One region of the Brevibacillus nigriterrae genome, then DNA from elsewhere that is predicted to be linked to it. Evidence: a T-box and tRNA genes for the amino acid it is inferred to sense, from the RefSeq annotation. Region 1 holds a T-box; the other holds one or more tRNA genes.
The links. The T-box of region 1 lies ahead of serS (serine--tRNA ligase). A T-box ahead of a tRNA ligase gene usually reads a tRNA of that ligase, here a tRNA-Ser.
Positions count from the first base shown of each region.

Region 2: it encodes a tRNA-Ser, which carries the amino acid that the T-box ahead of serS (serine--tRNA ligase) is inferred to sense. The anticodon was not compared.

Region 1 is NZ_JBNCMT010000019.1:5,240-9,644, reverse strand. It holds gene ACPW7N_RS14825 (copper amine oxidase N-terminal domain-containing protein) at 1-474, shown strand, start outside; tRNA gene ACPW7N_RS14820 (tRNA-Arg) at 559-634, opposite strand; gene serS (serine--tRNA ligase) at 773-2,056, opposite strand; T-box leader at 2,132-2,356, opposite strand; gene pdxT (pyridoxal 5'-phosphate synthase glutaminase subunit PdxT) at 2,457-3,047, opposite strand; gene pdxS (pyridoxal 5'-phosphate synthase lyase subunit PdxS) at 3,049-3,933, opposite strand; gene ACPW7N_RS14800 (D-alanyl-D-alanine carboxypeptidase family protein) at 4,062-4,405, opposite strand, start outside.
Region 2 is NZ_JBNCMT010000006.1:150,835-155,239, forward strand. It holds gene ACPW7N_RS06630 (AfsR/SARP family transcriptional regulator) at 1-2,519, opposite strand, end outside; tRNA gene ACPW7N_RS06635 (tRNA-Ser) at 2,715-2,803, opposite strand; gene ACPW7N_RS06640 (hypothetical protein) at 2,983-3,351, shown strand; gene ACPW7N_RS06645 (hypothetical protein) at 3,332-3,490, opposite strand; tRNA gene ACPW7N_RS06650 (tRNA-Ser) at 3,671-3,759, opposite strand; gene ACPW7N_RS06655 (hypothetical protein) at 3,899-4,405, opposite strand, start outside.

The DNA of each region.
Region 1 (4,405 bases):
GCAAACGGGATGATCTTGTATATCAGCGACGATACGGTTTTGGTAAATCAAGATAACAAACCAGTTTCCATCAACGATCTTCGACTCGGGGCATCCGTAGAATTTATACATGATGACATCATGACGATGAGCATGCCTCCGATGACCGGTGCGAAGAAAATTGTCATCAACGACAAGGATCTTACCGCCGACGTGTTAGGTACAGCGGGTGAAGTAATGGAAGTTACCACATCCGAAGACGGCAACACAAGGGTTCACATAAAAGGAGAAAAGTTGAACGATCAATCATTTGAGGAAATTGTTCTGAACCTCAACAAGGAAACTCCGATTATTGATGCCAAAGATCAAACAGAATTAACAGCAGAAGCTTTGAAAAAAGGCGTAAAGATTTACGGTTTTTACGGGCCAATGACAACCAAAAGCCTGCCACCGATTGGTCAGGCAGTCAAAGTTGTTGTAGAAAATGTAGAGTAAAGACTAGTCTTAGTTAAAAAGAAATCGGGAAAGAAAAAACGCAAGCTCTCTCAAGGGAGGCTTGCGTTTTTGTGTTTTTACGTATGGTGACCCCGAGAGGAATTGAACCTCCGACGCACAGTTTAGGAAACTGTCGCTCTATCCGCTGAGCTACGGGGACATGGTTTATTTAACATTTCTTACCTTATCTATTATATGTAGATGATGCCATTTTAGCAAACCCTACATGGTCGATAATGAGGCAAAACATAATAAAAAGCAGCCTCTCACAAGAAGAGGCTACCCTTAAATTGTTTTGTTATTTCTTCGGCCCGATTGTCTCCAAGCCACCCATGTATGGTCGCAATACCTCAGGGATCACAATGGTTCCATCCGCTTGCTGGTAATTTTCAAGCAAGGCTGCAACGGTACGGCCAATCGCCAATCCAGAGCCGTTCAATGTGTGTACAAACTCTGGCTTGCTCTTCGTATCACGACGGAAACGAATGTTAGCTCGACGTGCCTGGAAATCCTCGAAGTTGGAGCAAGAAGAAATTTCACGATATGTCTCATAGCTTGGAATCCACACTTCGATATCGTATTTCTTCGCTGCCGTGAAACCAAGATCTCCTGTACACATGCTCATCACACGGTAAGGCAATCCTAGAAGCTGAAGGACTTTCTCTGCATTTCCGACCAAGCTCTCCAGTTCCTGATAAGAATCTTCTGGCTTCACGAATTTCACCAGTTCTACTTTATTAAACTGATGCTGACGAATCAAACCACGGGTATCTCGCCCGGCAGAACCCGCTTCAGAACGGAAACAGGCACTGAACGCCGCATAATAGCGAGGCAAAGCTGCTCCATCGAGAATTTCGTCACGGTGCATGTTTGTTACGGGAACCTCGGAGGTAGGGATCAGGAAGTAATCAGGTCCTTCGAGTTTGAAAGCATCCTCCTCGAATTTTGGCAATTGCCCCGTCCCTGTCATGCTCGCGCGATTTACGATATATGGAGGCAACACTTCTTCATAGCCATGCTGGTCTGCATGCAAATCCATCATGAAATTAATAAGCGCTCGCTCTAAACGGGCACCTAACCCCTTATAGAATACAAAGCGGCTTCCTGTTACTTTGGCAGCCGTTTCGAAGTCGATAATTCCTAACTCTTGCGCAAGATCCCAGTGTGGCTTCGGTTCAAACTCGAACTTCTTCGGTTCGCCCCATGTTCTTGCCAGTACATTGTCGTCCTCGCTCGTTCCAACAGGTGTAGATTCGTGTGGCAAGTTAGGCAATCCCATCAAAATTTCATCCAATTGCTCATCCAATTGACGAAGCTCTTCATCGAGAACTTTGATCCGATCGTTTACTTCTTTCATTTCAGCAATGAGGTGATCGGCATTTTCTTTATTTCGTTTTAAAACAGCTACCTGTTCGGATACGGTGTTCCGTTTATTTTTGAGTGAATCTCCCTCTTGGATCACTTGGCGACGTTTTTCATCGACTTCCACGAATTGATCGAGAGCAGAGATGTCTTCGTTGCGGTGTGCTAATTTTTGACGTACTCCTTCAAGATCCTGGCGCAAAACTTTAACATCCAACATAACCTTTCATCCTCCAATACTTCATAACCTGTCTCGTAAAACAGAAAAAAAGCAAAATAAAAACACTCATCCCCCAAAAGGGACGAATGTCTGATCATCCGCGTTGCCACCCTTATTGGCTCCATGATCAACAATTCATCATAAGCCCACTCGACTGCACCATAACGGGGTGCTACCGGGTGAAGTTATTTCCCTCACCGCTCCGAGATGGATTCTTCTGTCTACTGGTTCGGTTCGCACCATCCACCGACTCTCTTGTCCAGCCATATACAGAGTACTTGTTCTCATCAACGCTTTGGTATCTTATACCTTTATTATTCAAATTTACTACAAATTCTATTCACATGTAAAGAAAAAAGCAAAAAGCACCCAGTACGGGTGCTTTTTACGTGAAAAATAGTTATGAGCGATCTTTACTCTCTTTTACCATATTCACAAAGTATTGATGGAAACGTGTATCATCCGTTAGTTCCGGATGGAAAGCGCAAGCGACAAACTGGCCTTCTCGTGCAGCAACGATTTTCCCTTCGTATTCAGACAGAACTTGTCCGTTTGGTCCAACCTCCATAATGTAAGGAGCTCGGATAAATACAGCCGGGTAATCGGAGCCAACACCCTCGACCGGAATAGCTACTTCAAAGCTCTCCTTTTGTCTGCCGAATGCATTCCGCTCCACTTTAATATCCATTAATTGCAGATGGGCATCGTCTTGTCCATTAATTCGATTTGCCAAGAGAATCGCACCTGCACAAGTTCCCATGATTGGCTTGCCTTCTCCAGCGAAACGGCGAATCGCATCCATGAAATCGTACTTGTGCATGAGCTTACTGATCGTTGTACTTTCTCCCCCAGGAATGACGAGCCCGTCCACTCCTTCGAGGTCTTCCAGTTTTTTAACGACAGTAGCTTTAGCGCCTGCTGCCTCAAGTAAATGAACATGTTCAGCAACTGCACCCTGCAAGCCTAATACTCCAATCGTTACCTCGTTCATCTTACCAGCCACGCTCTTGCATACGATCTTGTTCACGAATCTTGGAAATCTCAATGCCTGGCATTGCAGTACCAAGACCTTTGGACACACGAGCAATCAATTCGTAATCAGTGTAGTGAGTGGTTGCTTCCACGATGGCACGAGCAAATTTCTCTGGATTTTCGGATTTGAAGATACCAGATCCTACAAATACACCGTCAGAACCCAATTGCATCATCAAAGCTGCATCAGAAGGAGTTGCTACGCCACCAGCAGCAAAGTTAACAACAGGGAGTTTGCCGTTTTTGTGCACGTATTCCATTAAATCGTATGGAGCACCAAGGTTTTTCGCCTCAGCCATCAATTCATCATAAGACATGCTTTGTACGCGACGAATTTGTGCTTGCATGGTACGCATATGGCGAACGGCCTCAACGATATTTCCTGTTCCAGGTTCACCTTTTGTACGGATCATGGATGCACCTTCACCAATACGGCGAAGAGCTTCACCCAAATCACGAGCACCACAAACGAAAGGAACAGTGAACTCTTTTTTGTTGATGTGGTACAAGTCATCTGCAGGTGTCAAAACTTCGCTTTCGTCCAGATAGTCAACACCCATTGACTCAAGAACACGCGCCTCTACAAAGTGACCAATACGAGCTTTTGCCATAACAGGAATAGAAACGGCTTTCAGTACTTCTTCAACGATACCGAGATCAGCCATACGAGCTACCCCGCCAGCCGCACGAATATCAGAAGGTACACGCTCAAGTGCCATTACCGCAACAGCGCCTGCTGCTTCTGCGATTTTTGCTTGCTCTGCATTGACAACGTCCATGATGACGCCGCCTTTTTGCATTTCTGCCATTCCTCGTTTAACGCGAGACGTTCCAACTTCTACCATGATTATTGCCCCCTACGCATCTTCACTCTAGAATTGTGTCAAAGTTTATAACATTTCTATTTTAAACCAAGCCAAGGCTAAAAGACAACCAAATCACTCGGTATTTAAAATAAATATATCTCTTGATATTATCCAACAACACCTTTAAAAATATTGCTGACAAATTGAATGATGCTTCTAAAGAACAAACGAATCCAGCTTGCTTCCTCTACATCTTGTGAAGCAACCAGGTCAATTCCGCCTTTTGTGAAGTCCTCTGGCTGTAAGTAATCATTCTCGGTTGCGCCGTCAAGAGCATAAACAACCTTGCCGACTACTTGTCCTTTTTTAATCGGTGCTGTCAATTCATCAAGCTTCACGGTAGGTTTGAATTTGCCTTCTTCCCCAACTTTGGAAAGAACCATAGAATCACTTGCCAGTTCAACAGGCACAGACAATTCTACACCTTTTTTTACTGTTGCTGTTTCGTAGC
Region 2 (4,405 bases), on a different contig from region 1:
TGCTTCGCCTTTCCTCTTTGCCACGCTTTCTCGCTAAGCTCAGCATCTCCCAACCAAATGCGAAATTGCCCAAGGGTTTGGATGCGGAGGGTATACCCAGGGTGAAACGTTACGTTTTGCAGCCCCAGGTCCGTCAATAGCTGTGAAATATAATCCAATCTGATTTGACGTTTCTGTGCCTCAATTAACAGCGGCATAAACGTTTGGACATCCCTTGGAGTAAACATCGTCGGGCGTTCAACCAAAAAACTGTATTCCCCCGATTGAATGGTGCCAAGTGCCTCGCGGATGGCAGGTACAAAGCTCGCCCAGTCTTCTTGCTTCATGGCAAGATAACTCAACCAGAAGTAGGAAATGGAGACGATGTAGTGATCGCCACAGGTACGAAACAGCTCCACACACTCGGTGAAAACCGGTCGTGCCTGCTCATATTTGCCCATATGTGCATAGGCGATTCCCATTCCCAGTCGAATCAGCCCGTGTAACCAGTCATCCTTGATCGCTTCTGTTTCCTGCATCCCTCTGTGACCATAGGCCAGAGCCAGGTCCAGTGATTTCTCTCGTCCGTGCAAGATCGTCAAACCGAGCAGCGCTTCTGCCTTGCCCCGTGTCGATTGCAATTCTTCCATCATGCGAAGACCTTTCAAATAAAGATGGCGAACCTCTTCTGTCGTAAAGTCTTGATGATTCATCGCCAGATGCGCTTTGCGGATGTACCCGTTCGCTTCGACAAATGGGGAATTGGCTTCTTTGCCGATTTCGATCGACTTCTGCGCATAATCAAGCCCTTTTTCGGTCTCTCCGTTCATCCCATACACAAATGCGAGCAAAAGCGAAGTTTCTTTGTAGGAACGGGTTAGCTGGGAAAATCCCTTGCGCTTTTCCTCATTCCACTTCTTCTCTAGCAGGTGAATCGCAGATTGTAACCGTCCTGTGCGAAAATAGAGACGGGACTCAATTTCAACCTCTGCCTGGTACTCCAGTTCCAGACTGCGAAGATACCACTTCTCCGCTTCTGTCGAGTTGCCGCGATTGGTATAGATTTCGGCCAGCATACGGTACAGGCGTGGTGCCAACTCTTCACAGGTCACGTCAAGAAGCTGAATCGCCTGTTTGAGCAGCTCTTCTGCCTTGATTCCCTGTACACTATCCAGATGTACCCGTGCCTTGCCTTCCAAACCGAGGCAACGGGAATACACATCTTGATTTTGTTCGGCAAGCTGCATGAACTGATCGTAGTACGTAAGAGCAAGAGGATAAATACAGCGATAGCGAGCCACTTCCGCCTGATAAAACCACAGCTTGTAATATTTGTTTTTCACATGATCAGGAAGAGATTTCAAGTTCCCGTACAACTGTTCCAAATTTTCAGACCGAATCATTTGTTCAGCGTAATGTACCAGCACCTCGCCTATCTGTTCCCAATCTTCTATCTGATACAGGGTGGCAAGTGTTTTCTCCACATCTTCCTGCTTTCGGTAGTACGAAGCAAGTGATTGTAAAATGGTGTGTTTCACCGTCGGGTCGTGATTCAGGCGATTCAATAGCAACTCACGAAAAATGGGATGATAACGATAGTAGCCATCCTCCATGGAGGAAATGAACAGATTACGCCCGGAAATTTCATCAAGCAGCGAATCCGCACTTTGACCAATAATGTGGACACAGATTCGCTTGGTAAAACTGTCGAGCACACTTGTATACTCCAGGAACCGTTGAATATGGTATTCCTGATCGCCTAACACTTCCACATCAAGAAAGTGGAGTAATTCTTCATGAATCTTCTGTGGCTCACAGTCTGGCTTTTCTCCATACAGCCTGATTGCTAACGCCCATCCTTCTGTGACCTGATGAATCTTTTTGGTCTCTTCTGGCGACAAAGAGAGCCTGAATTCATCGAGCAACAAGGCTTCTGTCTCTTCTTCTGTGAACGTAAGGTCTTTTTGGTTGATCTCAAAATATTCTCCACGAATCTTCATCAATCGAAGCCACGGCCAAAGAGGCTGCTGTCTGGTGGCAATGACAATTTTTACATGATGCGGAAGATTGCGAACCACCAATTGCATCCATTGATCGATAAAGAATGAACGTAAAACGGAATGATAATCGTCAAGAACGAGAATGACATCCTGTGGAATTGCCATCAGCTCATTCACAAATTGATAGACTAACAGCTCAACATCGTCAGGATTTAATACCTGTTCCATGCTCTCCAGGGTACGAAGCAAATCTTTCCCGAATTCCCGATGTTCACGTCTGATGCACTCAACAATATGACTGATGAACCGAAGCAAATCTCCATCCTTGTCTTCAATGTTATACCAGCAAACAGGGATTTTTTTATCTGCGAAAAACAGTGATAACATCGTGCTTTTGCCATACCCTGGCCCTGAATGGATTAACGTGAACGAGTTCAACAAGATATACCGCATTTTTTTAGCCAGTCCCGGCCGACGAAGAATATGTTCCTTGATACGCGGGGGTGTGAACTTGGTTAACATGATCCGCGTTCTGCTCATCCTGCTTCCTTCCTCTCCACTGATAACCTTCGCATAACCTTGCGATAAGAACAAACCTATCCAAGAAAACCTCTCTATTCGATTCGTTAATATGGTATTCATTCATTTCGTTGACCGCCGTCAAAATCCTGCCAAACCAATATGAAAAAACCACCATCAAACAATGCGTTTAATGGTGGTGTACATTTTTTTGTATGGCGGAGAGAGAGGGATTCGAACCCCCGTGACGTTGCCGCCTAACGGTTTTCAAGACCGCCCCGTTATGACCACTTCGGTATCTCTCCACATTATTCGAGTGCTACAGCTAATTTAGCAATAAACTAATACTACAACAAAATCGCTCCATCGACAAGCTATAATTTTTCCCTTTTCGTGTGATAATCATCACCATCAAATTGGAAAAAAGCAGGTAGTATTTTTAGTAAGACAAATGAATGAGTATACATGATGAAGAGAGGAACTGATGATCAGCTTGAACACTGAGCCATACATACAAAATGAAATAAACCTCCACGATGTCTCTGCTTACTCGAAAGAAATGGGAATTAACATCCCTACCTTCATCTCTCATCATTTATGGCATGAATACATCAATCCGAATAATCATACTGACCCCATCCATCTGACGCGAAGACTATGGGATGTTCTGGAAATGCTGCTCACCCACATCAAAAGAAACTTGAACCCGGGGGCAAATTATCCAATCGAATTCACTTATGTCTGTTGTTTCCATTCTGACGAAGCCCAACTTATCGCCATTCCATTGAAAGCGGTCTTGTCAAAAGACGCTAACCGCAAGCACTCGCTAATCGTCAGACTCGTGTCTGAATAGCTGCCTTCCATTGAATTGATGTTGATTCTGGTTGTACACTGATCGTTATAATGATTGGAATGATTTCGTTTTTGCCGCAAATCGGGCATTCCAGATCATTATGAATGATGTTGCAGCAGTGCTTGCAAGAGTATTTCATTTTATTCACCCTCCCACTTAGCCTCTCTGAAGAGATATGTCCTTTCAGTATAGTGGCCCGACTTCAAGAATTATGTCAGGTATTGTGGGGAAATGAGCAAAAAATATCGACAAAACGGCCGAGACGTATTTTCACATAAAAAAAGCTGATAGTCACACTATCAGCTCTGGTTGGTATGTATGGCGGAGAGAGAGGGATTCGAACCCCCGTGACGTTGCCGCCTAACGGTTTTCAAGACCGCCCCGTTATGACCACTTCGGTATCTCTCCATTTTTTTAAGTCCCAAGAACATTTTGTTTACTTGGCACATAAAGAAATATAGCACATAGCTAAAAAATATGCAACACTAAAAATCAACAAATTTCACAATGAACATTTTTTAGCTACATGCTGCTATCCAGTAATCTGTTAGGAGCTTTTTTTTCTAATCCGCCTTTTGAATCTGACAGGAGTCTCCTTCCATGTAACAAAAGATTTTCTCACTACTCTTCTCTTCGTTAGTGGAGTTTTGAGTTTACATATCCATCTTCGAACAGCTTCATCTTTTACAGGATGAATAAAAAAGATGTTACGGTTGGCTTTCACCTTTTTTATCTCACGCATACTGATGGGAGGGCGAAAGCGTAAATATCTTTTGTGTTTGCGCGGGTACGCACGACATCTCCCCCCTGCGTGTACGGCTAATGTCAAATATAACATTTCACCCAGAGCAAACACGTTTGTTGTTGCAAACAGCTCCTCCAGCTTCTGATGGTCAATCCTCGCAAGCATCCGTCTCACGATTTGATGCCGATACACTTGCATCGGGTTAAACGTACCACAAAAGTAGTTTGCATTAAAAAAAGGCTGCCATTGCCCCCACTCTCTCCACATCGATTGGGCTGGACGCCACCAGGTTTTATGTGGAATCCTTTC